4 regions of the Alteromonas sp. MTD1 genome follow, and region 2 is predicted to be linked to each of the others. Evidence: predicted binding sites of a transcription regulator. Region 2 holds the regulator's gene; each other region holds the start of a gene.
What was found. The regulator FNR, encoded in region 2, switches genes on or off when oxygen is low (the NO sensors DNR and NnrR bind a similar motif). The targets are predictions, from matches to a motif close to TTGATCTAGATCAA.

Region 1 (5,013 bases), on a different contig from region 2:
ATGATTAAAGAGGCGGCCCCTGCTTTTATTAACGGGGAGATTACGCCACGGGCTGCGCCGCCGGCACCAATAAGCAACACGCGCTTACCCTTAATTTCCACACCACTGTTAAGCAGATCGTTTACCAGCCCTACACCATCAGTGTTGTATCCCCACACTTCACCGCTGTCACCATTCATTAGCGTATTAACAGCTTGTGCATCTTTGGCTGCTTGGTCATCTACCTTTGCCAAGTTGAATGCATCAAGCTTAAAAGGCATGGTGACGTTACAACCTACAGCGCCTTTCTGAGCTAAAAACGCGTTGGCGGCATCTACAAAACCGTCTACTGGCGAAAGTATCTTTTCATAAGAAATCTTTTCTCCCACTTGTTCAGCAAACATTTGATGGATAGTTGGTGATAAACTCTGGGCAATAGGATTACCAAATACAGCGAATTTTTTCATGGGTATACGCGATTTATTTAAAGGTAAAAAGAAAAGCGAAGAAAACGCCTCACACAATACGCCATACTATCGAATTGGCGGAGAGATGAAAGTGCGAGAATTGGCAAATTCGTTCTATGATATTATGGAAACCGATCCGTTAGCAGCTGAACTACTGGCAATACACCCGCAACCATTAGATAGAATAAGACATGTCTTCTTTTTGTATTTGACGATGTGGCTTGGCGGACCAGATGATTTTCAACAGCAGTTCGGACACCCTCGCCTTCGTGCGCGCCACTTGCCATTCACTGTCTCACCAGAACTTAAAGACCAGTGGATGTACTGCATGCGAAAAGCAATGTTTAAAACCGTAGACGATTTAGCATTAGCGCAAAAGCTACTGACGGCGCTAGATCAACTTGCCGAACATATGATAAACACAAAATAAAAAAGCGTGCGAGTCAGCAAAAAGCCAATCGCACGCAACCCCCTGTTACTTTAAACGCTCTTAATGGCGCATAAGTAGTGCAATAATTACAACAAGGTATCGCTATAAAAAAGAGGCCCTACTATATAGCGGTACAATAAGCGGCATTAAAATGTATAGCCCACAGATAACGTATAAACCCATGGGTCTATTTCTATGTCGCCCACACTGCCGTCGGCTTCACCCACTTTAAAGGTGGCGTCTGTATCTATATCAATGAAGCGTACCGACGCATTCACATGCCACGTTTCATCAATGTGATAGTCCATTCCTACTTGAGCAGATAAACCAACAGAATTGTCTAGCGACAAATCACTTAAGCCCGCACTTTCGTTAGCACCAGTAAATTGCTCATCATAAATAAAGGTGTAATTAATACCTGCCCCAATGTAAGGCTGGAACGATGAGCTTGCATCATTAAAGTAATAGTTGGCAGTAAGCGTTGGTGGTAAATGTGTTACTTCACCTAACTGATTGCCGGTTCCTAATGGGTCTGGTACTGAAAAAGACACATCGTGTTTAAACGGTGTGGCAGCTAGAAGCTCTACATTAATATTGTCTGTAATGAAATAGGCGACGTTAATTCCTAGCTGAGTATCATTACCGATTGTAAGCGCTACGCCTAAGTCCGAGCCACCAACAACAATATTTGATGAAGATTCATCCGGCGCTACTGTTGTTAGACCGCCTCGAACTAACCAGTCGCCTTGTTGATGCGCGTGAACCGCTGGAGAAAGCGCTGCTAGCGCTAGACAAATTGCTGAAAGAGTTGATGTACGCATAATGTGCTCTCATAAGTGATTTACTTCAATGAGGCCACTGTACGTATTTAGAAAAAGAAGATGTTGATCCAGCGCAAGTTTATTAGGTAACGAAAACCTTGGTAGATATGAGTATTGATATAGATCAAAATCACGCGCCGCTATGGATGTAGCGGCGCTTTATATTATGGCATTAATTACCAATCGGTGGGCTTAAGCCAGTCAACAAGCTTCGCCTCGGCACTACCAGGTGCAGGCGTATAACAATACTCCCACCTCGCAAGCGGCGGCATAGACATCAAGATAGATTCAGTGCGGCCACCCGTTTGAAGACCGAATAAGGTTCCACGGTCGAAGACCAAGTTAAATTCAACGTAGCGGCCACGACGATAAAGCTGAAAATCTCTCTCTCGTTCGCCATATGGCACTTGTTTACGACGCTCCATAATGGGTACATAGGCATCGATGTAACCATTGCCTACCGCCTGCATAAAGGCAAACGATGTATCAAAACCCCACTCGTTTAGATCGTCGAAAAACAGACCACCAACACCGCGGGTCTCGTTACGATGCTTAAGGTAAAAATAGTCGTCGCACCATTTCTTGTACTTAGGGTATACATTTTCGCCGTAAGGCTTACACAGCTTTTTCGCTGTCTCATGCCAATGCATTACATCGTCTTTAAACGGATAGAAAGGCGTTAAATCGAAGCCACCACCGAACCACCAAATAGGCGCTTCGCCGTCTTTTTCTGCAATGAAAAAGCGAACATTTGCATGTGATGTAGGAATGTAAGGGTTATGCGGATGTATAACCAGCGACACGCCCATAGCTTGGAAGTTTCTGCCTGCTAATTCAGGCCGATTGGCAGTAGCCGAGGCCGGCATTTGACTGCCAAATACGTGTGAAAAGTTTACGCCACCTTGTTCTATAACAGCGCCATTTTTAAGCACGCGTGAACGGCCTCCACCTCCTTCCTCTCGTTGCCAACTGTCTTCGACAAATTGGCCTTTGCCGTCGGCTAACTCCAACGTTTGACAGATGGTATCCTGCAGATTGAGAAGGTACGATTTTACTTGTTCGATAACTTCTACTGCATCTTTCCCATCAAGTTGCGTCGACCCTATCATGCTCTTATTACCTCGGCAGTGTCGCCATCGCGAATGGTACTCGGTTTTGTTGCTCCGCCTACTTCACCATCAACATATACAACTGAATCGGCAAAAACAGCTTTTGCTTCATCAATGGTTATTGCCGGCGGTTGGCCTGTTAAATTGGCACTTGTTGACACAAGCGGCTTACCAAGCTTGTTGCACAATTCTACCACCACAGGATGGTTAGTCACTCGAACCGCAATTTTCGGGTGCTTTCCTGAAATCCAACTTGGAGCAGAAGAAGATTTTGGTAATAGCCACGTATTCGGCCCCGGCCAGCTTGAAAAAATATCAGTACGACGGTCTGGACGAATGGCATTGTCGTCAACATAAGGTAAGAGTTGACTGTAGTTGGCCGCAATAAGAATGACGCCTTTTTCTACTGGGCGCTGTTTTACCTCTAATAGGGCATGCACTGCCGCTTCGTTGTCTGGATCACACCCTATGCCCATTACCGCTTCGGTGGGATACACCAACAACTTACCTTCCTCAAATGCACTAACAATAGGATCTTTTTCTGTAACGTTGGCTTCAACAGGATTAAACGTATTCACGTCCCCATTTTGAAAATCAGACATTTTTCATTCTCTAAAACAAGGTTTATTTCTTATAACCGCACGCTGGCTGTGGGCATTGCAGCTGCCCTTTTTTATCGATAAGCACTGCCCACCCGCATGCTGGACATACTTCGTTGACTGGGGTGAAATTTAGCACATAACGACACTTCGGATAATGGTTACATGCAAAAAACTGTTTACCGTATTTGTTGGTGCGCGAAATCAGCTGCCCTTTCTTACATTTCGGACAATCAACGGAGGTTTCTTCTTGCTGTTTGATAGGCGCAATGTAGTGGCAATCGGGGAAGTTGGTACAACCGATGAACATACCAAACCGGCCTTTCTTTATTGCTAATTCTGAACTGCATTCTGGGCAAGAAACGCCATCAAGTGTTTTAAGTAATGTCGTTTGTTTGTCGTGTAGAGGTTTACTGAAGCTACATTCTGGATAACCAGTACAACCTAGAAAAGGACCAGATTTACTGTTTTTAATATGAAGGGCATTGCCACATTCTGGACAATCGCCAAAGTTATCTTCTAAGGCATGCTCGTTTGCTGAAAATAACGAGTGGTCTATTTTAGACATGGCATACGATCACGCACTGCACTTTGGCAGTGCGTGTAAAGCAGTTAGTGCTGAGTAAAACACGCATTAATGAAGTGCACCATCTGGCTCTTCGAACAGTAGGTCTTCCATTTGAGCGTAAGCATTTTCTTTACCTGGTACGTTAAACAGCACCATTAATACTACCCACTTCAAATCTTCTAAGCAGAATTCATTGGAATCAATTTCCATTACGCGGTCAATAACCATCTCTCTGGTAGATGCATCAAGCACATTAACTTGCTCTAAGAACATCAAAAAACCACGACATTCTACATCAAGGCGCATTTGCTCTTCATGCGTATAAATACGACTTAAACCAGTACTAATGCCTTTACAAAAATACGGCTTAATGTCGGTTTCTTGCAGTGCAGCAAGTTTTTCTAACCATGCGAGGGCTTTGTATATTTCATCATGATGAAAGCCTGCGCGAACCAACTCTTCTGTAAGCTCGTCTTGGTCTACGCGGATCTCAGTCTCACTGTGGATGAAGTTTTCGAACAGATACATGAGGATATCGAACATTTTATTTTCCCCTCAATTTAATGTAGCCACCAGGGACAGCGGCCACTAAACCACGCAATTCATATTCTAATAATGACGCCATTACATCTGACACAGTAACGGCATTGCGCTGGGCTATAACATCAATAGCGGTGATGTCATAATCCACACTAGCTAATAATTTATCAGTTGCCAAGCTATTCACTTCACTTTTTTCGTTTTCAATGTCAACGGGAATGCTTAGCTGTAAAGGCTCAACATCTATTTCATCAATAATGTCGTTCACGTTGGTTACTAGTTTAGCGCCCTGTTGGATTAACCAATGGCAACCTTGTGCGTATGCGTGATAAATGTTTCCTGGCACTGCAAACACTTCTTTCCCTAGATCTGCGGCCAAATTGGCAGTAATCAAGGTGCCACTCTTAATTTTCGCTTCTACAACCAAAGTGCCTAACGTTAACGCCGCAATAATTCTATTTCGCCTTGGAAAGTGCCAAGGTTTCGGTCCCTGCCCCGGA
Region 2 (5,013 bases):
TTCTAAGCGCATGGGCCTAAAATCAGCGTTTAAGTTAACGGCAATAACAAAGTCTGCGCCTAATTGTCGACATAAATTTACAGGTACAGGGTTAACTACTGCACCGTCCACAAGCCATCTATCACCATGTGCTACAGGGCTAAATAACGCCGGAATAGCACAGGATGCCTGAATAGTGTCGCCTATGGGGCCGGAGTTGAAAACAACTTCTCGGCCGGTGTATAGGTCTGTAGCAACAGACGCAAACGGCTTTTGCATTGCTTCATAAGTCTCTACACAAAAATCTGCTGCAAGCTTATCAAACACTTTCTGGCCGCTAGCAATACCACCACGACGCAGGCCTACACCCATGAGTGCAAGTACCTGCCAATCGCTTAGTGAACACGCCCATTCTTTTAACTCTTCAAGCCTACCACTTGCGTAAGCAGCACCTACGTACGCACCAATTGAACAACCGGCTACAACGTCGATGCGTACGCCAAGTTTTTCGAGTGCTTCAATTATACCTATGTGGGTCCAACCGCGCGCTGCGCCTGCGCCTAACGCAAGTCCTATTTTCATCTATTTGGTTTCCATGATGTTGACGACTTCAATGGAGTTATCGGTATCAACCATTTCGGCATTATTGATATCAGTAAAAGACGGTTCATCAAACCCAATGTCGCCATCTTCTACAGGGCCATCCTGAGTAGTAATTGATTTGAAGTCATGAAGATTACTGTCGATTAAGTGCGAGGGCGCTACGTTTTGAAGCGCTCTAAACATTGACTCAATTCTCCCAGGAAAGCGTCGATTCCAATCTTGTAGCATCGCTTTTATATTCTGACGCTGCAAGTTTTCCTGACTTCCACATAAGTTACATGGAATAATTGGAAACTCGACGGCCTGAGAGTACTTCTCGATGTCCTTTTCGCTGCAGTAGGCAAGGGGACGAATTACAATGTGCTCGCCATTGTCACTCACAAGTTTAGGCGGCATTGATTTAAGCTTGCCACCATGGAACATGTTCAAAAAGAAGGTTTCTAGCATGTCGTCTCTGTGATGACCTAGGGCAATTTTAGTTGCGCCTAATTCCTTCGCAGTTCGATATAAAATGCCTCGGCGCAGCCTTGAACACAAAGAGCACGTTGTCTTTCCCTCTGGAATTTTGTCTTTAACTATAGAGTACGTGTCTTCTTCTACAATTTTGTAGTCCACACCAATGCTATCAAGGTATTCTGGCAATATGTGCTCTGGAAAACCTGGCTGTTTTTGGTCAAGGTTTACCGCTACGATGTCAAAATGAATAGGCGCAATTTTCTTAAGGAAAAGTAAAATATCAAGCATGGTGTAGCTGTCTTTACCGCCAGATAAACACACCATTACTTTATCGTTGTTTTCAATCATGCCAAAATCGCCAATGGCTTTACCCACGTTACGGCGAAGTCGCTTCTGAAGTTTGTTGAAATTATACTTTTGCTTGCTTTGTGCTGCGTTTGATACCGCATCGTTAGCACTAGCACTGTTTGTGCCTAAACTCATAATTAACTTGCTTGTTTCGTTCTAAAAACGCCATTATACAATAAAGCGTGTTTTCGAAACCATGTTTGCTGACGTTAATTTATGGACATAGCGTGGTAAAACGCTACTTACTTTTTTATTTTGCTAGTGGTGAAACAAAACCATCTGGCTTTATAGCTAAAACGTCACAATTGAGTTCATCAATAACGTGTTCCGCAGTGTTTCCTATTAATGCCGCAGATATGCCTACGCGCCCCACAGTACCAATTATTACAAGCTCTGCATCAATGTCTTTGGCAACTTGCGGTATCACTTTTTCAGGGAGTCCCTCTTTCACGATACATTTTTCATCGGGAACACCATATTTAAGCGCGTGTGCCTGCATCTCTTTGTTGTGGTGATCCTTAACCGCATTGTGATAGTTCTCAGGGTCGAACTCTGGCACTTCAATTGCAACATTAAGCGGAGTGGTTGGATAGCTATTAACTAAATTCACATTGCCTTTGAGTAACGTGGCGTAATCGTTTGCGATAAGTGTAATTTTATCATTTAAGGCAGCGTGTTCGTTGTCTTCACTACCCACGTTAACTGCAGCGATTATCTCGCCGTTTTCTGGCCAGTCGTGGTCTTTTACTAATAACACAGGGCAGGGGCACTTACGCATTAAATGCCAATCAGTTGGCGTAAACAACACAGACACCAAGTCGTCATGTCGCTTTGTGGCTTTTACAACAAGGTCAACTTTGTCGTTTAGCGTATAGGAAATAATTGATTCGTACGCGCGATTATTCCACTCCACCACGATATCGGCTTCTTGGAACCCTAAAGCATTCAAGTGGTTCTTTAACCACTTAGCTTGTTCATTGGTAACCGCGTCGCGCATTGACTCACGCTCATCGCCGCTTAACATTGTGGTCATGTCGTAAGAAAGGTCGTACACCACTAACATAGCAGTAACCGAAGCGCCTGTCTTTGCGGCTAGTTCAAACGCCCGGCTTAACGCAGGCTGGCTGTCTCGTTCAGTATCAACAATCGCTAAAATATGTCTACACTCAATCATGTGATGTCCCGTTAAAACGAACCATATATGTTTAGTGTAAACGACAAACTCGAAAACGAAAGTTGAACTAGATCAATATTTTGCTAATTCAAAAGTTAGTGGGTAGCGAGCTTGTGCACAAGTTATATAGTGCAGGCCTAGCCGTTGCACACAATACTGGGACCGTTTAAAGCCTCTAGTTTCTCGTTTAAGCGGTCAAAGTTCTTGATAGTAATAAGTCTGCCGTCTACCTTAATAATATCTTCTTTCTGAAAACGACTAAGTAAACGACTAATTGTTTCTATGGTAAGCCCTAAATAATTTCCAATTTCGTTTCGTGTCATCGTTAGATGGAATTCACGATGTGAGAAACCACGCTCTTCGAAACGTTGTGATAGATGAGAGATAAAATACAACAAACGCTCTTCTGCTGTACGCTTATTAAGTAGCATGATCATGTCGTGATCTTGTTTAATTTCAGCACTCATAAAGCTTAATATTTGATGTCTTAGTTTCGGGAATTGCACCGACATTTCATCAAGAGTTTCGTAGGGGAGTTCACATACCATTGCCGTTTCCAGCGCTTGTGTATAGCTTTGGTGTTTATTCTCTCGCAGCGCATCAAAGCCTATGATATCGCCTGGAAAATGGAAGCCGGTGATCTGTTCCTCGCCTTCGTTATTGGTTAGAAAAGACTTAAAAGAACCCGTGCGCACAGCAAATAAAGAGCGAAATGTATCGCCCGTACTAATTAATATATCACCTTTGTGAAGGGGCTTTTTACGCTCGATAATGTCATCTAAAGATTCAATTTCAGTTTTATTCAGTGCCACAGGTAAACACAAATGGCTAAAACTACAGTTCTGACAGTGAATTGAAAACTGGCTTCCTGCGCTCATGACAAGACCTCACAATAGTTATGGTTATTTGCCAATAATACCGCAAGCTTTAAAGGATTGCCCGATAAATCAAAAGCACTGAATATAAAGCCATTAACACCGCAATGACTTGTCGGGTAACAGTATGTTGAGAACCACGTAGCAGAAGCTGGCTACCCGCGCTGGCGGCCAACAATGTTGGTAAGGTACCCAACCCAAAAAACAGCATTAACGCCGCACCTTGCAACGCATTACCTGCGGCTAAAGACCACGTAAGTGTAGAATAAACAAGGCCACAAGGTAGCCAGCCCCAAATAATACCGTAAGGAATGGCATGCATTGGTGATTTAAAAGGAAGAAACTTTTTAGAAACAGGTTGAAGCTTAGAAAACAAACCTTTACCAAACGATTCTAGTGCGGTTAAAACAGTCCACCACTTTCCTAGATAGCACGCTAATAACAACAGCATAATACCGCTTAACAGCGTAAGAACATAATTTGCCAAAGGAATAAATTCAGACGCCATGTGACCAATTGCACCGGTAAGCGCACCTGCAACGGTATAGCTAAATATGCGCCCCAAGTTATAGGCAAGTGTATAGGGAAGTGGGTTAGCATCTTTTGGGGAAACCATTCTTAGCGCGGCTACGATACCGCCACACATTCCAACGCAGTGCACACCGCCGGCAAGACCAATGAGAAACGCAGATAGATAGTTAATACCTTCCATATTTAGCGCTTCGATTCTTTATTTACTGTTTCTTGGTTTGCGCTACCCATGTTTTGTTTTTCTTCTTTACGCTGCAAGGCTTTTCGCTGCTCAGCGAGTTTTTTCTCTTCAGGTGGAAGGTCGTCATCAAACAAAATACTGTAACCTTGACGATCTAAATCTTCAAATTGATTAGATTTTACAGCCCAGAAAAAAATAACAATTGCCAACGCAACGATAATGATAGCAATGGGGATAAGGACGTAAATTATGCTCATTCTATTTGCCTAAAAGCCGCGTTGAATTGGTTACAACAATAATACTGCTTAACGACATACCCACAACGGCCATCCAGGGTGATAAAAGCCCAGTAACTGCAAACGGCAGAACTAATACGTTGTAGCCAACAGCCCAGCCGATGTTTTGTCGAATCTTTTGTTTCACTTTGTGTGCGGTTTCAATAAGCTGAGGCACAGACAAAAGTTGATCGCCCAGCAAAATAACGTCGGCGGCAGTTTTTGCTACATCGGTTGCGTTGCCAACAGCTATAGCAACATCTGCACTGGCAAGTACAGGAGCGTCGTTAATACCGTCACCCATCATCATCACTTTTTTACCCTGACGCTGCATTTCGACTACCGCATTGTATTTTTTGTCAGGCGTAAGCCCGCCAAGTGATTTAGTAATGGGTAACGAATGCGTGAGTGTATTTACATTGTCTTGTGTGTCACCGCTTAACACGACTAGCTCATGAGATTGTGACAGTACGTTAAGTGTTTCTTGCGTATCTTCACGAAGGCTGTCATTCACTACAAAAGCAGCCAACAGTTGACCGTTTACCGTTAAAAACACATTAGCATCGATGTTCACATTTTGCGGCGCTACAT
Region 3 (5,013 bases), on a different contig from region 2:
ATGAACCTCTTTAAGGTATTTTTTAGCAATGCCACCAGCTGCTACACGAATAGCCGTTTCGCGGGCTGATGAACGACCACCACCGCGGTAATCACGGCTGCCATATTTCTGGTCGTATGTGTAGTCTGCATGTCCAGGACGGAATCGGTCTTTTATATTGCCATAGTCTTGGCTGCGCTGATCTTTGTTTTTAATAAGAAGGCCAATACTTGTGCCAGTGGTTTTACCTTCAAATACGCCAGATAAAATTTGAACTTCGTCATCTTCACGTCGTGCCGTTGTATAGCGTGATGTACCTGGTTTTCGTCTATCTAAATCTACCTGAAGATCTTCTTCAGTAATGCTTAAACCTGGAGGGCAACCATCTACCACGCCGCCAATAGCTATACCGTGGCTTTCGCCAAAGGTGGTTACAGTGAAAAGTTTTCCGAAGCTGTTACCTGACATAATTTATTATTATTCCTTACTGCTGAAAATGTTCTACCAGTGTCTCTTTACGCACTGCAAAAATACCTGACCCGCCGTTTTCAAACTCTAACCAAATCACTTCTAGACCTGGAAAACGCGTGCTCATATGCACTTCGCTGTTACCGACTTCAACAAATAACCAACCGCCATCATTTAGGTAGGTTGGCGCCTCGCGAAGCATAATATCGACAAGCTCAAGACCGTCATCACCGGCAGCAAGCGCAAGCTCTGGCTCGTGGTGATATTCTTCAGGAAGGTCGGCCATGTCTTCAGCGTCAACATAAGGTGGGTTAGACACAATAAGGTCATACTTTTGACCTTCTAAACTAGAAAACAAGTCTGATTGAATGGGATAAACACGGTGACTTAAGCCGTGTTCCTGAATATTGATATCGGCAACTTCTAACGCATCTGTGCTGATATCAACTGCATCTACTTGTGCTTCTGGATACGCGTGTGCAAGTGCAATGGCAATACATGCTCCCCCCGTACACATATCAAGAATACTGCTTGGTGTATTCTCTACAAAGGGGGCAAATTCGTTTTGTATAAGCTCTGCAAAAGGCGAGCGTGGAATAAGCACTCGCTCGTCAACATAAAATGGCATACCACAAAACCATGCCTCGTTAGTGATGTAAGGCAACGGCATACGTGTTTGCACGCGCTTAAGTACCAGCTCGGCAATTTTCTCACGTTCACTTTTGGTTAAACGAGACGACAACACGCTTTCACCTACCTGCTCTAAAATAGGATGTGGTAAATGCAATGCTTGCAAAACAAGGCTTGTTGCTTCGTCCCATGCGTTGTCGGTGCCATGACCAAAATACAGCGCCGCGTCGTTAAAGCGACTGGTTGCCCATCGCGTCATATCTAACAGGGTGTGTAGATCTTCAATGGCTTCTTCAAGGTAAAACTTATCGGTCATGGTGTTTGGGTACATCAGAAATTGCAAAGCTGGTATCATACTAACATTTACAGTGTTCGCCCATGTTAAATTGCATATTGATTCATAATGAAAGCGTTTAAAAAAGAACTAAAAGCCTTAAAGAAAAATTTGTCGGCACAAAATGTCAATAAAGCGGGCGACACGAGTAAGGTTGATGCCGATAGCGTCGAGGAAGAAAGGTTTTCATTTGCCGATGCAATGAAAGGGGTTAAGCCGCTGCAGCAAGACAAGGTAGAGCCCGACAAACAGATAGAACTGTTTAATAAACGCCAACAGGCCTCGCCAACGCGTTTAAAAAATAGCAAACAGCTAGCAGCCTCATTTAGCTTTTCAGACATGTATCAGGCAGCGCTTCCACAAGAAGGCCCTATGCGTTATTGCCGTGAAGGCGAGTCTACCCACATTGTAAAGCAATTACGACGTGGCGATTATTCACCCGAAATGATGCTAGATTTGCATGGTCTTACGAGAGAGTTGGCGAAAGAAGAACTTGCCGCTTTAATACACGCAGCGAGAAAAGACACCATAGACTGTGTTTGTGTAATGCATGGTTATGGGCAAGGCGTACTAAAAGCCGCCCTGCCTCATTATTTAGTTCAGCATCCACACGTTAGAGCGTTTCATCAAGCACCGCTTGAATATGGTGGTCAAGCAGCGCTATTAGTACTACTAGACGTGCCGCTTCAAAACAACAAACGCTAGTAACAATAAGCGTTAACTTAGGCTAATAACTTGTTGGTACTCGTTTATTGATCATTACTTGTCGCGAATCACTTTTTAATAATTACTTAGCATTTACATAGCTATTATTTAGTTGCGTCTGCACTATTATGCATAAACAAATAAGTGTAGTACGCCATCATTCCCACAATAATACCAATGCCTAAAAGCGAGCCCCATACCACCGGGTCTTTAATCATTGTCCAGAACATAATGTTTCTCCTCTTCAACTGCGTTAATAGTAGAGGAGACGCATCTGTAACATCGTGATCTAGATCAAGGCTCATATCATCAAAAAACCAAATCACTTCCTATTTTTGATCTACATCAAACTTAAAAAACACCTAGCCTTGATACAAAGCTTTAGCCTACTTTTATTATTCTTTTGTATTACGTTAGCCAGCATTATGGCTGTTACACGGTGGCTTTTTTGATTGTGAGGTTAAATTCATTGACAGACCAAGCTTAAACGATTAAGTTTTGAAAATAGAATGTTATCAAAACATCAATACAACGAGTTTTAACTATGAAAGATTCACTTAAGCCCAAAATGCACTTTTGGCAAATATGGAACATGTGCTTTGGCTTTTTCGGTATTCAGTACGGATTCGGATTACAGCAAGCAAACCTAAGCCCTATCTTTCGCTACCACGGTGCCGCCGAGCATGAATTGCCTATCCTTTGGCTAGCGGGCCCTGTAACGGGCTTGTTAATACAGCCGTTAATTGGCGTAATAAGTGACGGTACATGGACCCGATTTGGCCGACGTAAGCCTTTCTTTTTTATGGGTGCACTGGTTGGCTCAATCGCCGTAATGTTTATGCCTTATGTGCCAGAACTTTGGATGGTGGTTGGTCTGTTTTGGATCCTTGACGCTGCTATGAACACAGCGATGGAACCCTACCGTGCACTGGTCGGTGATAAAGTGAATCACGAACAAAGACCTCTCGCTTATGCACTTCAATCTTTCATGGTTGCAGCAGGTCAAGTTCTAGCCGGATTGATGCCTCTTATTATGATTGCTTTCGGTGTTTCGGTAGAAACAGATGGAAAGGAAATCCCTGAGATAGTCAAATATTCATTTATCGTAGGAGTAGTAGTGATTCTTTCATCCTCTGTTTGGTCATTTTACAAAACAGATGAAATACCTCCAGAAGATATGGAAGCATTTAAAGCCAACCAAAAGCATACCAGTATAAAGCACGTGTTAAGCGAGCTTTGGACTGCGCTGTTGGAAATGCCAAAGTCGCTCAAAGCCATTTGGTGGGTGAAGCTAGCAACTTGGTTTGCACTACCTATGATGTGGCAGTACCTCGCGCTCTCTATCGCCAGGCATGTTTACGACGCCCCAACTCCCGAAAGCCCTGGTTTTGTAGAAGGAACGGCGCAAGTGGGGATGGCGTTTACAGTGATGAATGTAACCACCATTGTAATGGCACTGGTGATAGTGCGTTTTGTCAAATATCTTGGAGATGCAAAAACATATGCATTGTTCTTATTAATCGGCGGAGTCGGTTTCCTTTCAATGCAGCTTACCACTGACCTAATGATGACATTCGTATGTATGGCTCTCGTTGGAGTTGCATGGTCAGCGGTTATAACTGTGCCGTTTATCATTACAGCCGACGTGACACCTGCAGCTCGAGTTGGCGTATACATGGGGTTACTTAACGCCATGATCTGCCTTCCTCAAATTTTTGAAATGGTTACGATTGGTTTTTTCTACGACTCATTACTAGGCAGCGACCCTCGAAACGCGCTTGCACTGTCGGGTCTTCTTTTTGTTGTAGGAGCGGCCTTAGCACTTCGCATTAAGTCAAAGCCAGATCACCTCATTAATCAGGAGGTTTCTCAATGAAAATCAGCACAATAAAACGCGAATGGTGGAAAGAAGGTGTTGTTTATCAAATTTATCCTAGAAGCTTTCAAGACTCTAACGGCGACGGTATTGGCGATCTTAGAGGCATTATTCAACGCTTAGATTACATTGCCTCATTGGGTATTGATATTGTATGGCTGAACCCGGTTTATCAGTCGCCAAATCACGACAACGGTTACGATATTTCAGACTACCAAAACATTATGGATGACTTTGGTAGCATGGAAGACTTTGATGAAATGCTGGAAGGCTTTCATAAACGTGGCATTAAAGTAGTTATGGATTTGGTGGTAAACCACTCTAGTAGCGAGCACAAATGGTTTAAAGAATCGCGTTCGTCTCGTGATAATCCATACCGAGACTATTATCACTGGTGGCCAGCAGAGAACGGCACGCCGCCTGAACGTTGGTCTTTCTTTGATGAGGAAGGCAGCGCATGGGCGTTTGATGAAAAAACTAATGCCTACTATCTACATTATTTTGATAAAACGCAGCCCGATTTGAATTGGGAAAACCCGAAAGTACGAGAAGAAATTTTCGATATGATGCATTTTTGGTTCAAAAAAGGCATCGACGGTTTCCGAATGGATGTGATTACGTTCATATCAAAACACGATGGCTACCCAACGTTTGAAGGCGTACATGGCGATAAAATGATAGACGTTTATGCCAGTGGCCCGCGCTTGCACCAATATTTACATGAAATGAACCGTGAAGTACTTCAACACTACGACATTATGACGGTTGCAGAAGGCCCTGGTACAAACTTATCCAACATTCACGATCTAGTAGATGAAGATCGTCAAGAGCTTAATATGAATTATCATTTTGAGCATGTAGAACTTGGCCTAGACGCTCGCAAAATTGTAAATAGCGACCATCGTAATCTGGTTAAATTTAAGAAGATAATGAGCGACTGGGCAACGGCCTTTGACCAAAAGGGCTGGGGAACTCAGTGGCATACCAATCACGACTTTCCTCGTCAGGTTTCATGGTTTGG
Region 4 (5,013 bases), on a different contig from region 2:
GCTAATATCTGACCTTCCCAGTACTTATCTTCGGCAAACCATGGGAACGCTCTTGGGAACGCAGGATCTTTCCAACGACGTGATAGCCACGCCATATAGTGCACCATCCGCATCGCGCGAAGCGGCTCAATCAATGAAAGCTGGCTATTATCAAAGGTGTGAAACTCTTCGTAGGCTTCAACTAGGGTGTCGAGCTGCAGCAGCTGTTGCTGCCTGTCGCCGCTTAACATCATCCATAAATCTTGAATGGCTGGACCCATACGGCAGTCGTCTAAATCAACGAAGGTAGGACCGTCGCGCCACAGTATATTGCCCGGGTGGCAGTCGCCATGTAAGCGAATAAGCGAACTTGCGCTATACGCGCTTCGCGTAGTTTCGATAACCGGGTTTAAAATAGCGAAGAACGCGGTTTTTAGGTGCTCTGGCAGCAACGAGCTATTCTCAAGCACGTGCTTTGGCTCTTCTAAATAACTGTGAATATCAATGGTAGGGCGCTCTTTAAACGGTGTTGCTTGCGCCACCTGATGAATACGGCCAATGAATCTACCCATCCATTCAAGCTGATCTAAATTGTCGTTTTCAAACTGTCGACCGCCCACCGATGGAAATAGCGTAAAACGATAGTCGGTACCTTCAACATTGTGGTGGTGCAGGGTGCTTCCATTTAATGCAATGGGTGCTGCAAGTGGAATTTCGCTTTCAACTAATGCTGTTGCAAATGCATGCTCTTCAAGAATTTGAGCGTCAGTCCATCGTCCAGGTCGGTAAAATTTAGCAACGTAGCGCTTCCCGTCTTCAGCTAAAAACTGATACACACGGTTTTCGTAGCTGTTTAGCGCAAGCAATCCGCTTTGTAAAAAAATGCCCTGAGATTCCAGGGCATCAAGTATGGTGTCGGGGCTAAGCCCCGAGAAAGAAAAATCAGTCATCGATAAAGAAATTTAGTTGGCTCATCAACGGTAACTGCCTCGCCATCAATGGTGGTGGTTACGCTAATGAAGATATCCGTTACCGTATCTTCCAGATTATAGGCATCGGTTGCAACTGATATCGGCGTGCTGTACACCTCGCCACCTTTAACAGTTACTTGTTGCTCCCCAATGTAGGTGTAGTCAGGCAAACCTTTTACCGCAATAGTGTAGATATGCTCTTGCTGGGTTTTGTTTAGCACCTTAATGGTGTACACATTTTCAATTAAGCCTTCGTTGGTTTCGCGATACAGTGAGTTTCTATCGCGAATGATGTCAACTTCGGTGGGGCTGCGCGTATAAATATTGGCGAATAATAGGCCTAACATGATCACGAGCACCACAAAGTAACCTACTAATTTCGGACGAATAATATGGGTCTTACCGCCTGCAAGCTCCTCTTCAGAAGTGAAGCTAATAAGGCCTTTGGGGTACCCCATTTTATCCATCACACCGTTACAGGCATCAACACATGCACCGCAGTTGATACACTCGTATTGAAGACCGTTTCTAATGTCGATACCGGTAGGGCACACTTGTACACATAAGTTACAGTCTATACAGTCACCAATACCCTTTTCTTGCACTTGTTCATGGCTTAACTTTCTTGGGCGAGGGCCACGTTGCTCACCGCGATTCGCGTTATATGACACGGTAAAGGTATCTTTATCAAACATAGCCGACTGGAAACGTGCGTAAGGACAAATATGCGTGCACATAATTTCGCGCATATACCCAGCGTTGCCGTAAGTACATACAGCGAAAAAGATGACTGAGAACCCGGCCCAAAAGCTAGTATTTAGCGTAAAGAAATCAATAAACAAGCGGTCGATGGGGGTGAAATAGCCTACAAAAGTAAGTGCGGTTAATAGGGCAACAGCAACCCATGCGCTGTGTTTGGCTGTTTTGCGAAGAAACTTGTCGGTATCCATAGGGCGGTTATCTAGCGCTATGCGCTTGTTGCGAGGGCCTTCAATTTTTTCTTCAAACCAAGTGTAAATGTATACCCACGTAGTTTGCGGACACATGAATCCGCACCACACACGCCCTGCGAATGTGGTGACGAAAAACAAGGCAAATGCAGATACGATAAATATGTACGCTAGCAGCGTAAGGTCTTGTGGCCAAAGCGTTAACGAGAATATGGTGAAGCGCTGCTCGCCAATATCAAGTAACACTGCCTGCTGATTGTTGTACTGGAACCAAGGAATAATAGCGAACAGGCCTAAAAAGAATAGGCCAAAAAAACGGCGGAAAGATTCCAGTGGACCTTTTACGGCGCGCACATAAATGCGGCTGCGAGAATCGTAACGTTTCCCTTCAATAGCCCCTTTGGGCTTATGCACTTTTACCGGAGTGACATTTTTTACCGGTATTTGGTCATTCATAGTTACACCTTCGCTAACAACATCTACTGCTACGTTGAGTATAACAGCATGTGCTACATCATCTTTAATGTAGATCAATAGTGACGTGAATGATCCATTTTTTTTATGTTTCAGTCAATACTGAAAGTTCAGAAAGTTTTAGGCTGTGATTTTATGTAAGCTTAGTTCTAAGTTCAATTAAGGCCTTCTAACCACTGACCTTAATCGAGCTTTAAGTAAAACCGTCGCTATTGAATAAGGTTTACTTGCTGTACAGCGGTGTCTGTTTGAAGACCGAAATGACCTAAAACATAAGTATATGACGCGTCTTCACCGTCTATTCTGCTGGTGTGAACGCCGTTAACTGTACATACGCCAGTTGCGCACACAATTTGATCAATATTGCTTTTAATGGAATACACGTTTCGACCAATAGGCACGTTGGCAATGCTGTCTAAAAATGGGCTTGAAATAGAAAGGCCATCTCGTCCGCACGTGCTTGACCACACGTTAAACGGGTACACGCCACATGTGCGCAGGCCTTTTGTTGCACCTGCTATGCCTACAAAGCTATCAACAAAACCTGATGCTGCTAATTTATCGATTTGCTGAATAGATAAGGTAACACCCATTGAGTGTGCGATAACATCAATACGCCCCGTGCACGATGCGTTTACCGCATTGATAATGGCATTCCTAACCGGTGTTTCCTCCGAACCGCTGTGGTTATTGCAGGCAGCGCATGACTTTGAGCCCCAGTTGGGCAAGAACAAGTCGCTTGATGAGTAGCCTCGTCGGTATAACTCATTCACCGTATTGTTCCAACTTGATGGTGATGCACTGTTCCCATGTACCAAAACTACCGCGTCTTTACAGGCATTAGCATAAGTAGCCACAACCGACGAAATTAATAACAGCCCTATCATTTTTATAATTTTCACTTTCTTCAACCCTCGCTTATTAACAATTATTTAACAAGGCTAGGGTAGAAGGCCTGTAACATTATTTCGATAGTACTTTCGTACAGCAAATGAACAATTTATAGTAAAGGAAAGCCAGCACTCAAATATTGAGTGAATGCAAAAGATGATAGTAGTAAGGCGCACGTTGTTTATAGCAACGCGGTAATGCTGATGGTGTGATTTAAATATATATGCAGGCATATATACTGGCGTATAGATAGCGCTATTTATGACCCATAAATGTATGTATATACTCACTAACGTTTAATGGAACTGAACGAAATACAGTGCTTATTCTCAACCAAATATCTATGCTGAATAAGTGCTGTTAAACGTTGTATACAACTGTAGAAGTAGGCTGAGAAGTCATGTTACGTTTTTTTGTTATTGCTGCTGAAATTATTCTTTTGGTACTGGTGCTACGCTCGCCTTTTGCACAATATTTATTTGAGGATGTGCAAAACTCTATTTCTGATTGGCTTGCAGAAATGGCTACCATGCCCGAACGCAACGAATTAGAAGCGCTTAGAGAAAACGTGGTAATGCAAATTGGCCCGCTTAAACCCTACCAACAAACCTATTTACAGGAAATAACCGTAGATAAAGCAAGTCTTCGTCGTTTCAGTGGCGTGTATTGTGATGGCGACGATATAAACCCAAATTTTACGGGAACTAAAAGGGCACAATTGTGCCTAATAATAAAACAGTCGTCGGTTTTGCAAGCACCTAATTAGTTGCTGCTAAGTAGCAACTAATTAGCTAGGCGTTGTAATCGATAGATGAACAAGTGTTGTTTACCTGTAGCGGTTTTTTAGGAGTTTCAACGTGAATAAAGTTATTCTATGTTCTTTGATAGGAAGTGCGGTGGCGCTACCGCTGCTTTTCGCTAGTGCGCCGGTGTCTGCGGCTGAAGTGAAAGTAACATGGGAAAATGCAGAGAAGTACACCGATGTACGTCCTGCCAATGAATCAAGAAAGCGATTTCGCGAACGTACCCTAGCAGCATTGGAAGAGCATATTGTTGAACTTGCATCGAAGTTGCCTGACTCACAAAAGTTAACGATGACGGTAACGAACGTAGATTTAGCAGGCCAGGTTTGGCCAAGTCAATTTGTGGGGTTTGGCGTAGGTGCGGCCAACGATGTACGCGTTATTCAACGTGTAGATATTCCCAGAATGACGTTTAGCTACACCTTGTCAGATAAGCAAGGCGCTGTGATCTCAAGTGCTGAAGAAGTGCAGCTGAAAGACATGAATTTTATGGAGTCGAATATTCGCCAAAATCGCGGAGACACGCTGAGCTACGAAAAAATCATGTTAGAAGACTGGTTTAACGATACTTTTACGACAAACGTGGCTGCAAACGAAGAGTAGCGAATTGTCCTCTTACCGGCTATCGTGCCTGCGCTAATATAAGCCCGATATAAATATATAAATGCTAAGGAAAAGGCCGCCAATTCTTGACGAATTAGGCGGCCTTTTTGTATCTACGATGTGACGACAGCTCTGCTTATTTGGCAGGACTATCTACTTACGTTTACAAGTAATCGAACTCACTGCCAGCAATGGCAAGTGTGCTGTCAGGACCCGCAAGGTACGCTGCTTTGTGTGCATCGCGACGAGGAAGTAGACGTTCAATGTAGAAATCACGTGTCTTTTTCTTCGACGCAGCAAGTACAGCATTGTCGCCGCGTGCTGCCGTGTCGGCCATGCTGT

Region 1: the regulator FNR is predicted to act here: its motif matches at 1,812-1,825, upstream of ACGHAV_RS04465 (OmpW family protein).
Region 3: the regulator FNR is predicted to act here: its motif matches at 2,452-2,465, upstream of ACGHAV_RS06305 (DUF3149 domain-containing protein).
Region 4: the regulator FNR is predicted to act here: its motif matches at 2,421-2,434, upstream of ccoG (cytochrome c oxidase accessory protein CcoG).

Annotation. Positions count from the first base shown of each region.
Region 1 covers NZ_BTGG01000002.1:394,455-399,467, reverse strand. Annotated here, with positions in the region: gene aroE (shikimate dehydrogenase) at 1-446, opposite strand, end outside; gene ACGHAV_RS04470 (group II truncated hemoglobin) at 445-876, shown strand; gene ACGHAV_RS04465 (OmpW family protein) at 1,023-1,697, opposite strand; gene hemF (oxygen-dependent coproporphyrinogen oxidase) at 1,874-2,806, opposite strand; gene ACGHAV_RS04455 (Sua5/YciO/YrdC/YwlC family protein) at 2,803-3,408, opposite strand; gene ACGHAV_RS04450 (topoisomerase DNA-binding C4 zinc finger domain-containing protein) at 3,431-3,973, opposite strand; gene ACGHAV_RS04445 (DUF494 family protein) at 4,040-4,516, opposite strand; gene dprA (DNA-processing protein DprA) at 4,518-5,013, opposite strand, start outside.
Region 2 covers NZ_BTGG01000001.1:358,287-363,299, forward strand. Annotated here, with positions in the region: gene ACGHAV_RS01585 (patatin-like phospholipase family protein) at 1-561, opposite strand, end outside; gene ttcA (tRNA 2-thiocytidine(32) synthetase TtcA) at 562-1,521, opposite strand; gene uspE (universal stress protein UspE) at 1,637-2,560, opposite strand; gene fnr (fumarate/nitrate reduction transcriptional regulator Fnr) at 2,698-3,438, opposite strand; gene ACGHAV_RS01605 (sulfite exporter TauE/SafE family protein) at 3,488-4,147, opposite strand; gene ccoS (cbb3-type cytochrome oxidase assembly protein CcoS) at 4,150-4,404, opposite strand; gene ACGHAV_RS01615 (heavy metal translocating P-type ATPase) at 4,406-5,013, opposite strand, start outside.
Region 3 covers NZ_BTGG01000004.1:46,176-51,188, reverse strand. Annotated here, with positions in the region: gene aroC (chorismate synthase) at 1-447, opposite strand, end outside; gene prmB (50S ribosomal protein L3 N(5)-glutamine methyltransferase) at 464-1,393, opposite strand; gene smrB (endonuclease SmrB) at 1,481-2,116, shown strand; gene ACGHAV_RS06305 (DUF3149 domain-containing protein) at 2,221-2,346, opposite strand; gene ACGHAV_RS06300 (MFS transporter) at 2,661-3,992, shown strand; gene ACGHAV_RS06295 (alpha-glucosidase) at 3,989-5,013, shown strand, end outside.
Region 4 covers NZ_BTGG01000008.1:114,718-119,730, forward strand. Annotated here, with positions in the region: gene ACGHAV_RS12145 (serine/threonine protein kinase) at 1-929, opposite strand, end outside; gene ccoG (cytochrome c oxidase accessory protein CcoG) at 926-2,356, opposite strand; gene ACGHAV_RS12155 (lipase) at 2,584-3,261, opposite strand; gene ACGHAV_RS12160 (hypothetical protein) at 3,666-4,031, shown strand; gene ACGHAV_RS12165 (DUF3016 domain-containing protein) at 4,123-4,671, shown strand; gene ACGHAV_RS12170 (acyl-CoA dehydrogenase family protein) at 4,835-5,013, opposite strand, start outside.